3 regions of the Janthinobacterium sp. KBS0711 genome follow, and region 1 is predicted to be linked to each of the others. Evidence: predicted binding sites of a transcription regulator. Region 1 holds the regulator's gene; each other region holds the start of a gene.

Region 1 (4,047 bases):
GAAGAAGTGACCTTGCAGCCGACGGAAACGCTGGGCTGGCCGATCCGCCTGCGCGTGCCGCACGGCGTCGGCGAGAAAGGGTCGAACAAGATTGCGATCGAATTGCACTCGTTGGACGACCCGTCGCTGCATGTGCGCGAAAGCGCGGTCTTCATCGTGCCGCGCTAATGCAGGAAGGCCGGTCCCCGCATGGGGGCTGGCCGTATACACAGAAACACAGGAGAAATACCATGTCCGACAGTCTGAAACTGCAACCTCCCGTTGCCCCGTGGTACAAGCATCGCTGGCCATGGCTGCTGATGATCGGTCCCGGCCTGTCCGTGGTCGTCGGCAGCTTCATGGGCTATATCGCGTTTACGCAGCCCGACGCACTGGTGGTGGGCGATTATTACAAGCAGGGCAAGGCGATCAACCAGGATTTGAAGCGCGACACGATCGCCAGCAACCTGGCGATGGATACGACCCTGTCGTATGACGTCGCTGCAGCGCGCCTCAGCGGTTCCGTGCACAGCTTCGGCAAGGCGTACCAGGGGCCGCTGCAGCTGCACCTGGCGCATGCGACCCTGCCGGAAAAGGATATCAAGCTGCTGGTGCAGCCCGATGCGGCCGGCAATTTCTCGGTAGCGCTGCCGATGCTCGAGCGCAGCCGCTGGCAGGTGCTGGTGGAAAACGACAAACGCGAGTGGCGCCTGTCCGGCATCTGGACCTGGCCCGTGCAACGCAGCATCGCGCTGCACGCGGATGAAGAGCTATAACGTACAGCGCCGGGAAAAAACCGTAGCGAGCGGCAGTGATTTGTGGCTGAGAAGCGCAGCTGTGCTAGAGCACAGCGAGCATCGCAGGCCGCAAAGCGCGACGCGCAGTAGGTTTTGACGGTGCTGTTATTTGCAGACGTCCGTGCCGGCTGTAATGGCCTTCAATTTCGCCGGCTGCAGGATCTCGATCTCGCGGTTCGAGACACGCAGCCAGCCTTCCTTCTTGAATTTCGACAATAAACGGCTGACGCTTTCGATGGTCAGGCCCAGGTAGTTGCCGATTTCCTCGCGCGACATGCGCAGCTGGAATTTGCTGCTCGAATAGCCGCGCGCCTCGTAGCGCGACGCCAGGTTGACGATGAAGGCGGCAAAGCGCTGCGTCGCCTGCATATTGCCCAGCAAGAGCATCACGCTTTGCTCGCGCGTGATTTCCTGGCTCATCATGCGGTGGAAATGACGGAGCAGGGTCGGCATATTGCCCAGTAATTGTTCCAGGCTGGAAAACGGGATTTCACACACTTCGCTGTCTTCCAGCGCCACCGCATTACAGTGGTGGCGGTCGGCGCTGATGGCGTCCATGCCCAGCAGTTCGCCGGCCATCTGGAAACCCGTCACCTGCTCTTCGCCGCCCGGATTGATCTGGTACGTCTTGAAGTGCCCCAGGCGGATCGCGTACAGGTTCTGGAACGAGTCGCCGATGCGGAACAGCGAGGCGCCGCGCACGATCTTGCGGCGGCGGCCGATGATCTGGTCCAGCCTGTCCATGTCGCCCACATCGAGGCCCATCGGCAGGCACAATTGATGCATGCTGCACGTCGAGCATCGCGCTCGCAACGCTTCCACGTTCACTGTGGGCAAGGTTGGAGTGAGTAGCGCTTCAGTCATGTCGGTACCTTTAAGAAAGTGCAACAACAAGTTTACTGCATACCGGGTTGCCGTGTGCCAATTTCACCGTAATTTCGGCGAATAAACGACGTCCAGCCTTTAATTATATGGCAACATCGTCAAAAGCCCATGCGGAGAGGGCAATTTGCGTGGCGGCGCTTGCCAAGCTGGGGTATTGATAGGAAAATTCCTGACAGCATTATCTGCCGCCTGTGCCGCACGGTACTGAAAAGGAAATCATGAAGCCTCTCGGCATCAAAGCAAAAGTCGCGCTGGCTACCAGCCTGACCTCGATCGCCATGATCGCCCTGGTCACCATGATCCAGGTGCAGCACATGCGCGACGATTTCACCCGCGTCCTGCTGAGCCAGCAATCATCGCTGATCACCCGCACCGCCGCCGAACTCGACGACAAGCTGGGCATGCTGCTGCAGATCGTCACCCTGACGGCACGGCAGCAGCCGCCGGAACTGATCGGCCAGCCCGTCCAATTGCGCGACTACTATTCGCGCCGCTCGATGCTGGTGCTGTTCGACGACGTGCTGGTGCTCGACGCGCACGGCGCCGTCGTGGCCGACATGCCGGAAGTGGCGGGACGCGCCGGCATCAACGTCGCCGAGCGCGAGTATTTCCAGACCGTGCTGCGCACGCGCCAGCCCATGATCACCGAGCCGATGCTGGGCAAATCGAGCGGCATGCCCATCGTGCAGATGGTCGCGCCCATACTCGCCGCCGATGGCCAGGTGGCCGGCGTGTTGATCGGCGTGCTGCGCCTGTACAAGGACAACCTGCTGGGCCGCCTGCGTTCGGAAAAGATCGGCAAGAGCGGCTATTACTTCATCCTCACGCGCGGCGCCGTGCCGCGCTATGTGCTGCACCCCGACACCAGCCGTTTGCTGCAGCCGCGCCTGCCGAACGCCAACCTGACGACCACCCAGCTGCTGAAGGACGATGGCGAAGGCACCATGGTCAGCACCAACAGCCGCGGCATCACGGCCGTCAACAGCTTCAAGCGCCTGAAATCGGTGAACTGGCTGCTGGCCGCCTCGCTGCCCCTCGACGACGCCTTCGAACCGTTCGACGGCGTGCTGTACCGGCTGGTGCTGTGGAGCATCCTCGCCTCGCTGCTGGCCGCAGCCGTTCTGGGCTGGGTCACCGTGCGCCTGCTCTCGCCGCTGGTGCGCCTGCGCGACACCCTGCAGGCGCTGCGCACCAGCGGCAGCCGCTTCACCCCCGTGCCGGTGCAGCAGCGCGACGAGATCGGCGAGCTGACGGAAGCGTTCAACGGCCTGATGAGCGAACGCGACCGGCTGCAGCAGGAACTCGAATCGCGCGCGGCGGAGCTGGAACAGGAACGCGACCGGGCCGAGGCGGCCAACCGCGCGAAGAGCGACTTCGTGGCCAACATGAGCCATGAAATCCGCACGCCCCTCAATGCCGTGCTGGGCATGGTGTATTTGCTGGGCAATACCAAGCTCGACACGGAACAGCGCAAGTACCTGACCATGGTGCGCGTGGCGGGCCAGTCGCTGCTGGGGATCCTCAACGACGTGCTCGATTATTCGAAGATCGAGGCGCGCCGCATGGAATTGTCGCCCGTCGAATTCGACCTCGACGAGGTCATGAACACGCTGGCCACGACCATGACGATGAATGCGGGCGAAAAGGAGCTGGAACTGGCGATTGCCGTCGAGCCCGACGTGCCGCGCCGCCTCGTGGGCGACGCCCAGCGGCTGCAGCAGATTCTCGTCAACCTGGCCGGCAACGCCATCAAGTTTACCGAGAGCGGCGAAGTGGTGGTGGCCGTCAGCCTGGCCGAGAAAGACAACGGCCGCGCCTGGCTGCGCTTCGAAGTGCGCGACACGGGCATCGGCATGACGGAGTTGCAGCAACAGCAGCTGTTTGCCGCGTTTTCGCAGGGCGACCAGAGCATCACGCGGCGCTTCGGCGGCACGGGCCTGGGCCTGGCCATCAGCAAGCAGCTGATCCACATGATGGGCGGCGACATCGCCGTCGCCAGCAGCGAAGGCAAGGGCAGCCGCTTCTGGTTCAGCGTGCCGTTCGACATGCTGGCGCAGCCGGCCGAAACGCGGCGCACGCCCACCCTGGGCCAGCTGCGCCTGCTGGTGGCCGACGACAACCGCACCACGCGCGAACTGATCGTCAAGCTGATCGAGGCGTGGGGCTGGCTGGCCGACGAAGTGGACTCCGGCTTTGCCGCCATCGAACTGTACCGCGAACGCCTGGCGCAGCAGCAGCCGTACGACGTGGTGCTGGCCGACTGGCACATGCCCGTGATGGACGGCCTGGCCACGGCCAAGGCCATCCGTCAGGCAGCCAGCGGCCAGCGCCAGCCCATCGTGGTGATGGTCAACGCCTTCGCCCGCAACCACCTGGAGGAAATCTC
Region 2 (4,047 bases), on a different contig from region 1:
CGGAAGAGCGGGCGCTGGCCTTGCTGGAACGGGTGGGCCTCGCGCACAAGGCGCGCGCCATGCCGGCGGCCCTGTCGGGCGGCCAGCAGCAGCGCGTGGCCATCGCCCGCGCGCTGGCCATGCAGCCGCCGCTGATGCTGTTCGACGAACCGACCAGCGCCTTGGACCCGGAAATGGTGGGCGAGGTGCTGCAAGTGATGCGCGACTTGGCGCAGGGCGGCATGACGATGGTGTGCGTGACGCATGAGATGGGCTTTGCGCGCGACGTGGCGGACCGGGTCTGGTTCATGGACCACGGGCAAGTGCTGGAACGGGCCACGCCCGGGGATTTCTTTGTGCGGCCGCAACATGCGCGCGCACAACAATTCCTGTCCGATATCCGCAGCCCGTTCGGCGCGGCCGCATGATTGGCGGCTGTGTGCGCAAGCGAACGGTATTTCGCCGGCGGCAAGCGCACGCTAGCCAGGCAAGCGGCGCACGGTGCGCCAGCAGCCGACCAGGAGGGCCGTACCATGTCACGCATCATCGCAGGTCATTTTCAGTTGCAGGAACAGATAGACGCCGCGCGCGCGGCCCTGAACCAGGCGGGCTTTCCCGATAGCCGCATCAGTTCCTTCTTTGTCAACCAGCCGGGTCAGCACGACTTGCATGCGCTCGGCGGCGACCGCGACATGTCGCCGGGCGCGAAAGAGACGCCGGAGGGCGTCGCCGAAGGCGTGGCCGTCGGGGCTGCCGTGGGTGCGGGCATCGGCGCGGCCACCACCCTGGCGACAGGGCCGCTGGGCCCGGTGGTGGGAGCGCTGGTGGGCGCCCACGTGGGTTCGCTCTACAGTTTCAACAAGATGAAGGATGCGGGCGAGTCCGAAGAAAATGGCGAGGGGAATGGCGAAAACCGCCGCCAGCCCCGTCATCCGGGCATGCTGATCGCCGTCGCGCTGGGCGGTCCCGACGAGCGCGAACGGGCGCTCGAGGCGCTGCACCGGCTGGGCGCCGAGCATATCGAGGAAGCGGAAGGCACGATCGCCAATGGCGACTGGCATGATTTCGACCCGCTCAGCATACCCGTGCTGGTGGCGTGAACCGGCGCACCAGCCGTGGAATATGCATAAATTCCGCGCTGCATGAAATTTAGGTATGATCCTTGTTAGTATTCGTAATTATTGGTAAACAATGCCGACAGGGATAGTTTCCGCGCGCCCCAAGTGACACTGGACCAAGGTGACTGCCTGTAGTACTTGCCTCGCATGCTAACGAGTATGAATAGGAGGTCGCGTCATGACACAGGCATGGTTCATTCTGACACGGGCCGATGGGCGCGACATCTGCGCGCCCTCGCCGGCACAGCTGGCCGATGCGCTGGCCGAGGTCTACCGTGGTGGTGCGCCGGACGGCAGCCCAGCCGCCGTCCTGTTGCGCTTCGGCTACGACGATGGTTTGATGTATCAGGTCGAGGTCGCTAGCGGAGGCGAAGTCACTTTCGAGGAATGGTCGGACCGCGATTGCGAAATCGCCCTGGCCACGCCGCGCCACATGTCGGCCCTGCCGCAGGACGACGCCCTGCAGCTGTGGCAGTGGTTGGCGCAGCGCCAGGTGGCGAAGATCCGCAGCCAGCCCTGGCAGGGCGGCTAGCCCGCCCCTTTGAATAATCCCTAGTGCGCCATCAGCACGGGGATCGTCATGCTTTGCAGAATCGTGCGCGTGACGCCACCGAGGATGGTTTCGCGCAGGCGCGAATGGCCATACGCTCCCATCACCAGCAAGTCGGCCGACAGGTCGGCAGCCTGCGACAGCAGCGCTTCGCCGATATCGCCGCGCCGCACGCCACCGCCATCGAGCAAATGCAGCCGCGCTTCCACGCCGTGGCGCGCCAGGTATTGCGTCAGTTCCGCGCCCGGTTGTTCGCCGTGCTCGGCGGCATGCACCTGGGCGTCAAAGATGGCCACGTGGACTTGCCCGGCGCGCTGCAGCAGGGGCAGGGCGGCGCTCACGGCACGGCTCGCTTCCTTGCTGGCATTCCAGGAAATGAGCACATTGCGGGCGGCCGCCGGCGGCGCCAGCAGGGGCAGCGGCGGCGCATACGGCACGATCAGCACGGGACGGCCCGAATGCAGCAGCACATAGGCGGGAAAGTCGCGCATCACGGACGGCGATTTATCCTTGGCATTGTATTGGCTGATCACGACCAGGTCCGCATAGCGGGCCAGCAGGCTGATGCCGCCCGCCGCCTCGTCGTCGAGCACGCGCTGTTCGAACGAAGCGACGCCGGCCGCGCGCACTTGCGCTTCAAAACCGTCGAGGGCGCGCGTGGCCCGGTCGCGCAGGAAATTCAGATGCAAGCTCAGGTTCGGGTCCGCATCGAGGTCGGGCTGGTTCTGGTACAGCAGGCGCGACACGCCCGTCAGCGCCACGCCCGTCAGGTGGCCGCCGCAAGCCTGGGCGATGCTGGCTGCCGCTTCGATGCGGGCGGCGCGCCCGGCGCTGTCGTCGATGTGGAGCAATACGGTCTTGTATGTCATGGCCTGTCCTCTCGCTGTGCAGTAGCGGCCATTCTGGCACAGTCCGGGGTGCCGGCCGCGCACGACTGCATCAGGCTGAGCACTTGATCTGGCGCAAGGCTGGCTATAAAAACTGCTCCTACACTTGATGCCACGCAGAACAACCATAACAAGCGGGGAGAGACAGTCATGAAGGAGCAAAAAGTAGCGCTGGTCACGGGCGGCATGGGCGGCCTGGGGACGGCCTTGTGCCGCCGCCTGCATGGGGCGGGCTTTGCCGTTGTGGCCGCGCATACGCCGGGCAATGCGCGGGTGGCAAGCTGGCTCGACGAGCAGCAGGCGCAGCAGTATTATTTTCATCCGCTGTCCCTCGACGTCACGGATTTCGCTGCCTGCAGCGAGGCCGTGTCCAGCGTGCTGGCGCAGTTCGGCCGCATCGACGTGCTGGTCAACAACGCCGGCATCACGCGCGACCAGAGCATGCGCAAGATGGAATTGCCGCATTGGTCCGAGGTCATGCGTACCAATCTCGACAGCCTGTTCAACATGAGCAAGCAGGTGCTCGAACCGATGCTCGAACATAAATGGGGCCGCATCATCAATATCTCGTCCGTCAATGGCCAGAAGGGCGCGTTTGGCCAGTGCAACTACGCGGCCGCGAAGGCAGGCGTGCATGGCTTCAGCAAGGCGCTGGCGCTGGAAGTGGCGCGCCACGGCATCACCGTCAACACGGTCTCGCCCGGCTACCTGCGTACGCAGATGGTGACGGCCGTGCCGGCCGATATCATGGAAACGAAGATCCTGCCGCAAATTCCCCTGGGCCGCCTGGGCGAGCCGGACGAGGTGGCGGCCCTGGTCGCTTACCTGGCGTCGGACGAGGCCGCGTTTGTCACGGGCGCGAACATCGCCATCAATGGCGGACAGCACATGAGTTAAGCAAGCGTACAGCTTGCACAGAGGCAATGGCAGTAGAGGAGACCCGTCCACCCAGCTGGCGCACAGACGCTGGCGGCGGACGTCAGGCAATGGCAGTCACGCTGTAATACAGGGGGCAGGGCAGCGATGCCTTGCCCTTTGTTGTTGCGCCGCCGTCATGGTGCTCAGCGTGTTAGTCAGCGCTGGCTTTTTTCCAGCCGCGTCTGGCAATCGATGCACAGCCGTGCTTCGGGGCGGGCGTTCAGGCGCGACAGGCCGATGGCTTCGCCGCAGTTGTCGCACAGGCCGTAGCTGCCATCGGCAAACCTGGCCAGCGCGTGCTTGATGATGGCCAGCTGCGCCAGGTTGTGCTCGGCCGCTTCGCTGACGAGGGCGTTCAAGGTGCGCACGCTGGCATTGTCGGCCGGCGAGGCTTCGACTTCATTGAGCAGCGAGGCGCGCGCGTCCGCTTCGGCCGCTTCGTTCTCGATCTGTTCCAGCAACGCAAGCTTGCGTTGCTCCAGCACGCCTTGCAGGCGCTGCAGCTGGTCTTGCGGCAATCCATTCATGGCCATCACCCGGTAGAGGTTACTTCCATCATGGTAGTCCAAGATTGGCGGCTCTGCTTGCGCTACCA
Region 3 (4,047 bases), on a different contig from region 1:
TTTGCCACCCGTCAAGTCACTGGCGACCACCGTCTTGCGGCCATCGGCAGCCACGTGCAGCACGGCGGCGTACGGTTCCGCCTCGGCATTCCAGGCCAGCGCCAGCTTGCCGCCGCTTTGTACCGCATCGAACGTGGCATCGTTGGCGGCTGCCCTGCTGCGGCGCGCCGGGCGCTCCAGCTTGGCCAAAGCCTTGCCATTTTGCAGCACTTGCACGTCGCTGATGTCGCCCGGGTTGGCGAAGCTGACGCGGAAATGGCTCATGGCGTTGCCGCCATGGTCGGCCACGGAGACGCCATCGAAGGGCAAGTCGATAGTCTGTCCCAACGCCGTCAAGACGCGCAAGGTATAGGCATGGCCGCTGCCGCTGGCCGCTGCGCCCACACGCGTGGACGAGGCAACGGCTGGGCGCAAGGCCACGCCGCTTGGCGTGATGCGGCCGGAAATCGTCAGATAGCCATGCTCGGCCACGGACATGCTGGCGGCCAGCACATTGCTGCCGGTAATCTGCGTGCCGCGTCTTTCCAGGAATTGCTGCACGCGCACATAGCTGTAGTCGGAGAACCAGGCACCGCTGCAATAGCTCATCACGTCTTTCATCGGCGTCACGCCATACACTGCCTTGCTCAACTGGCCGATGCTGCCCGCATAGCTGCTGTTGTACAGCGGTTGCGGACCCAGCTCGCCATTAGGGTACGGGTAATCGGTGGCCGCATTGGCTGGACCACCGCAGGCAACGTGCTGCAGCGAGTGGTTGTGGCCCAGCTCATGCACCATCGTGGTCAGCCATTCAGGCCAGCTATTGCCGAAGGGATCGACGGAGGCAATGCTGTTGAACCTGGCGTCCAGGCCGATGGCCGACGTGAAGTCGTTGCTGCTGCCAGGCGGGTTGATGTAGGCCAGGCCGGCGGCGCGCGTGGAGGACATTTTCGGCACGAAACCATAATAATAGGCGCCGCGGTCTTCCAGCGCGCGCTGGCTTTCCAGCTTGCCCAGGGTATCGCTCCACCAGCTGTCGGCCGTGCTGCTGCCAGGTACGCTCAGTGGGGCGCGCGTGGTGATGGTGATATTTTCCGTCGCATACGGATACACGCGGGTCAGTGCAGCGCGGATCAGCTCGGCGTCAGGCAGTTGCGCCACGCCATCGTCGGTACTCAGCGGTACCAGCACCAGATGAATTCTCGCCGCGCTGGCGACGACGGGCGCCGCTTCCTGGCTCACTTGCGTACCGTCATTGCCCACGGCCGTCACGCGCACGCGCACGCCGGGCAAGATCCAGCCCGATGGCAGGACGGCGCTGAAATTGCCGTTGAAGCTGTAATCGCTTTTCGTTGTCGGCAAGACCGATGGGCCGCTCATGGTGATGCTGCCCAGGTTGCTGCCATTGGCGGCCGTCGCATTCAGGATCACGGACGGGCTGGCCTGGCCGGCCTGCGTGGCCAGCACGGACACGCGCACGGCGGCCGGCTTGCCGCGCGTCAAGCGCAAGGCGGCATTGCTGGCGTTCAAGTTCAGTACCTGCGCGAAATCAATGCTGCCCAGGGTAAAGGCTGACACCGTACCTGCATTCACGGCGATGCGCGAAGCGGCCGACAGCATCACGCTGCCCGTTGCCGACGCTGGCGCGGACAGCAACAGCTGACTGGCACTGGCGCTGACGATGACGGCTGGCGTACTGCCGACCGTTGCCGAGCTGACTTGGTCGAGATTGCTGCCCTGCAGCGTCACCGACAAGGTCGCGCCATTGACGGCCGACGTGATCGACGTCACTGCCACGCTGGCCAGGACCGTGTACGTGTCGCTGCTGATGACATCGTTGTAGGGCCCGCGCACCGTCAGCGCGCCCGTTGCCGCGCCCGCAGGCACCACCACCGTCACGCTGCCGGCCGTCTGGCTTTGCGGCGTTGCCGCCGCGCCATTGCCGAACTGCACCGCTGTCACGGCGCCCATGCCGCCGCCCGCGATCGTCACGCTGGAACCGACGCCGCCCGTTGCCGGCGCGACACTGCTCACGCTCAGCGGCAGATACACATTCACGTTATAGCTGGTTGCCGCCGTGCCGCTGGCGCTGACGAGGCTCAAGGCGCCCGTCACGGGCACGCCCGGCATGGCCAGGGTCACGCTGCTGTCGCTGCTGGCGCTGGCGGTAACGTTCACGCCACCCACCTGGAAAGCCGTCACGCGGCTCAGATTGCTACCCGTCACCACCAAGCTGCCACCAACGGCGACATTCGCCGCCGAGACAGCCGTCACGGCAGGAATCACAGCAGGAATCACGACGGGATTGCCCGACGTGGTCGCCACCACCGTGTCACCGCCACCACCGCCTCCACCGCCGCAAGCGGACAGGCCCAGCACGACAAACAATGCTACAAGCAGATGGTTTTTCATGGCTGGCAACCATGTTGGTGCAGCGCGATGCCGGGGAGGACACGAGAGAAATGTGACATATTGGTGACTTTTGGTGAGAATGTAATTTCGAAGAACCAATATTATGGGTTAATTCGATTCCCAAAGACAACTATTAATGCTTTTGATTCAATTGGTTTTGATAATAATTAAAGTATCTGTTTGGAAACCTTTATTTTGGGAATTATTCACTTCACTCTGCATTGTCCTAAATCAAAATTATTTTCCTTTGCAGCTATTGCCATTCAATTCATTAAAAAGATTTTGGCCTGGCGCAAATAATGTGGAAATTTTTCCACAGCCTAGACGACATGCCTTCCTGCCAAGTTTGGCGGAAGAATTAACGTTTTGAGTAAGATTTTCAGGAATGTAATTTTCAGATGCAAACGTGGCGCGAGGCGATGTGTTGCAAGAAGGCCAGCCGTGGGGTGATCGGCCGCTTTTGCTTAAAACCAAAGCAGCCTGATGCCGTATAATTTTAGACCCGGTGAAATCAGGCGATTGCCACCTTCTGCCTGCCCTATCCGGCCGGCACACTCCGTCAGCTGATCCTGCTGATCCGCAACCGCCTCGTACAGTCCTGTCGCCGCGCCGCCGCCCGTTTGCCTATTGAAAGCATGAAATGAACGATACCGTGATCCCCGCCATGTCCCCGACCGAAGCCTCCTTGCGCGCCATCCTGGCGCAGCGGATCATGATCCTCGACGGCGCCATGGGCACGATCATCCAGCAGTACAAGCTCGACGAAGAAGCCTACCGTGGCGGTCCCGCCGGCCGCTTCATCGATTTCACCGCGCCGGCCGACAGCGGCGCGCGCGAACTGTTCGTCAAGGGCAACAATGAGCTGCTGACCCTGACGCAGCCGCATATCATCCAGGAAATCCACGAGCGCTACCTGGCGGCCGGCGCCGACCTGATCGAAACGAATACCTTCGGCGCCACGACGATCGCGCAAGACGATTACCACATGGCCCACCTGGCCTATGAAATGAACGTCCAGGCGGCCAAACTGGCGCGCGCCGCCTGCGATAAATATTCCACGCCGGACAAGCCGCGCTTCGTCGCCGGCGCCCTCGGGCCCACGCCGAAGACGGCGTCGATCTCGCCCGACGTGAACGACCCGGCCGCGCGCAACGTCAGTTTCGACCAGCTGGTGGCCGCCTACCTGCAGCAGACGCAGGGGCTGGTGGAAGGCGGCGCCGACGTGCTGCTGGTGGAAACCATTTTCGATACCTTGAATTGCAAGGCGGCCCTGTTCGCCATCGACCTGTTCTACGAGCAAAACCCGACCGTCGTGCGCCTGCCCCTGATGATTTCCGGCACCGTCACGGACGCCTCGGGACGCATCCTGTCGGGCCAGACCGTGCCCGCCTTCTGGAATTCCGTGCGCCACGCGAAACCGCTGACGATCGGCCTGAACTGCGCGCTGGGCGCGGCCCTGATGCGCCCGTACGCGGAAGAGCTGGCCAAGATCGCCGACACTTTCGTGTGCATCTACCCGAACGCGGGCTTGCCCAATCCCATGAGCGACACGGGCTTCGACGAGTTGCCAGCCGATACGTCGGCCCTGCTGCGCGAATTCGCCGACGCGGGCTTTTTGAACATGGCGGGCGGCTGCTGCGGCACCACGCCCGAGCA

Evidence for each region. The regulator FNR, encoded in region 1, switches genes on or off when oxygen is low (the NO sensors DNR and NnrR bind a similar motif). The targets are predictions, from matches to a motif close to TTGATNNNNATCAA.
Region 2: a site for FNR is predicted at 2,600-2,613, ahead of VM94_RS05020 (universal stress protein). Genes of this name have one in related genera too.
Region 3: a site for FNR is predicted at 2,613-2,626, ahead of VM94_RS10710 (IPT/TIG domain-containing protein). Genes of this name have one in related genera too.

What each region holds. Positions count from the first base shown of each region.
Region 1 covers NZ_LBCO01000004.1:63,535-67,581, forward strand. The annotation lists gene ccoG (cytochrome c oxidase accessory protein CcoG) at 1-168, shown strand, start outside; gene VM94_RS00855 (FixH family protein) at 231-755, shown strand; gene fnr (fumarate/nitrate reduction transcriptional regulator Fnr) at 882-1,640, opposite strand; gene VM94_RS00865 (response regulator) at 1,880-4,047, shown strand, end outside.
Region 2 covers NZ_LBCO01000007.1:260,331-264,377, forward strand. The annotation lists gene VM94_RS05005 (amino acid ABC transporter ATP-binding protein) at 1-407, shown strand, start outside; gene VM94_RS05010 (glycine zipper domain-containing protein) at 513-1,079, shown strand; gene VM94_RS05015 (hypothetical protein) at 1,276-1,629, shown strand; gene VM94_RS05020 (universal stress protein) at 1,650-2,516, opposite strand; gene phbB (acetoacetyl-CoA reductase) at 2,685-3,431, shown strand; gene VM94_RS05030 (TraR/DksA family transcriptional regulator) at 3,608-3,979, opposite strand.
Region 3 covers NZ_LBCO01000018.1:206,488-210,534, forward strand. The annotation lists gene VM94_RS10710 (IPT/TIG domain-containing protein) at 1-2,391, opposite strand, end outside; gene metH (methionine synthase) at 3,032-4,047, shown strand, end outside.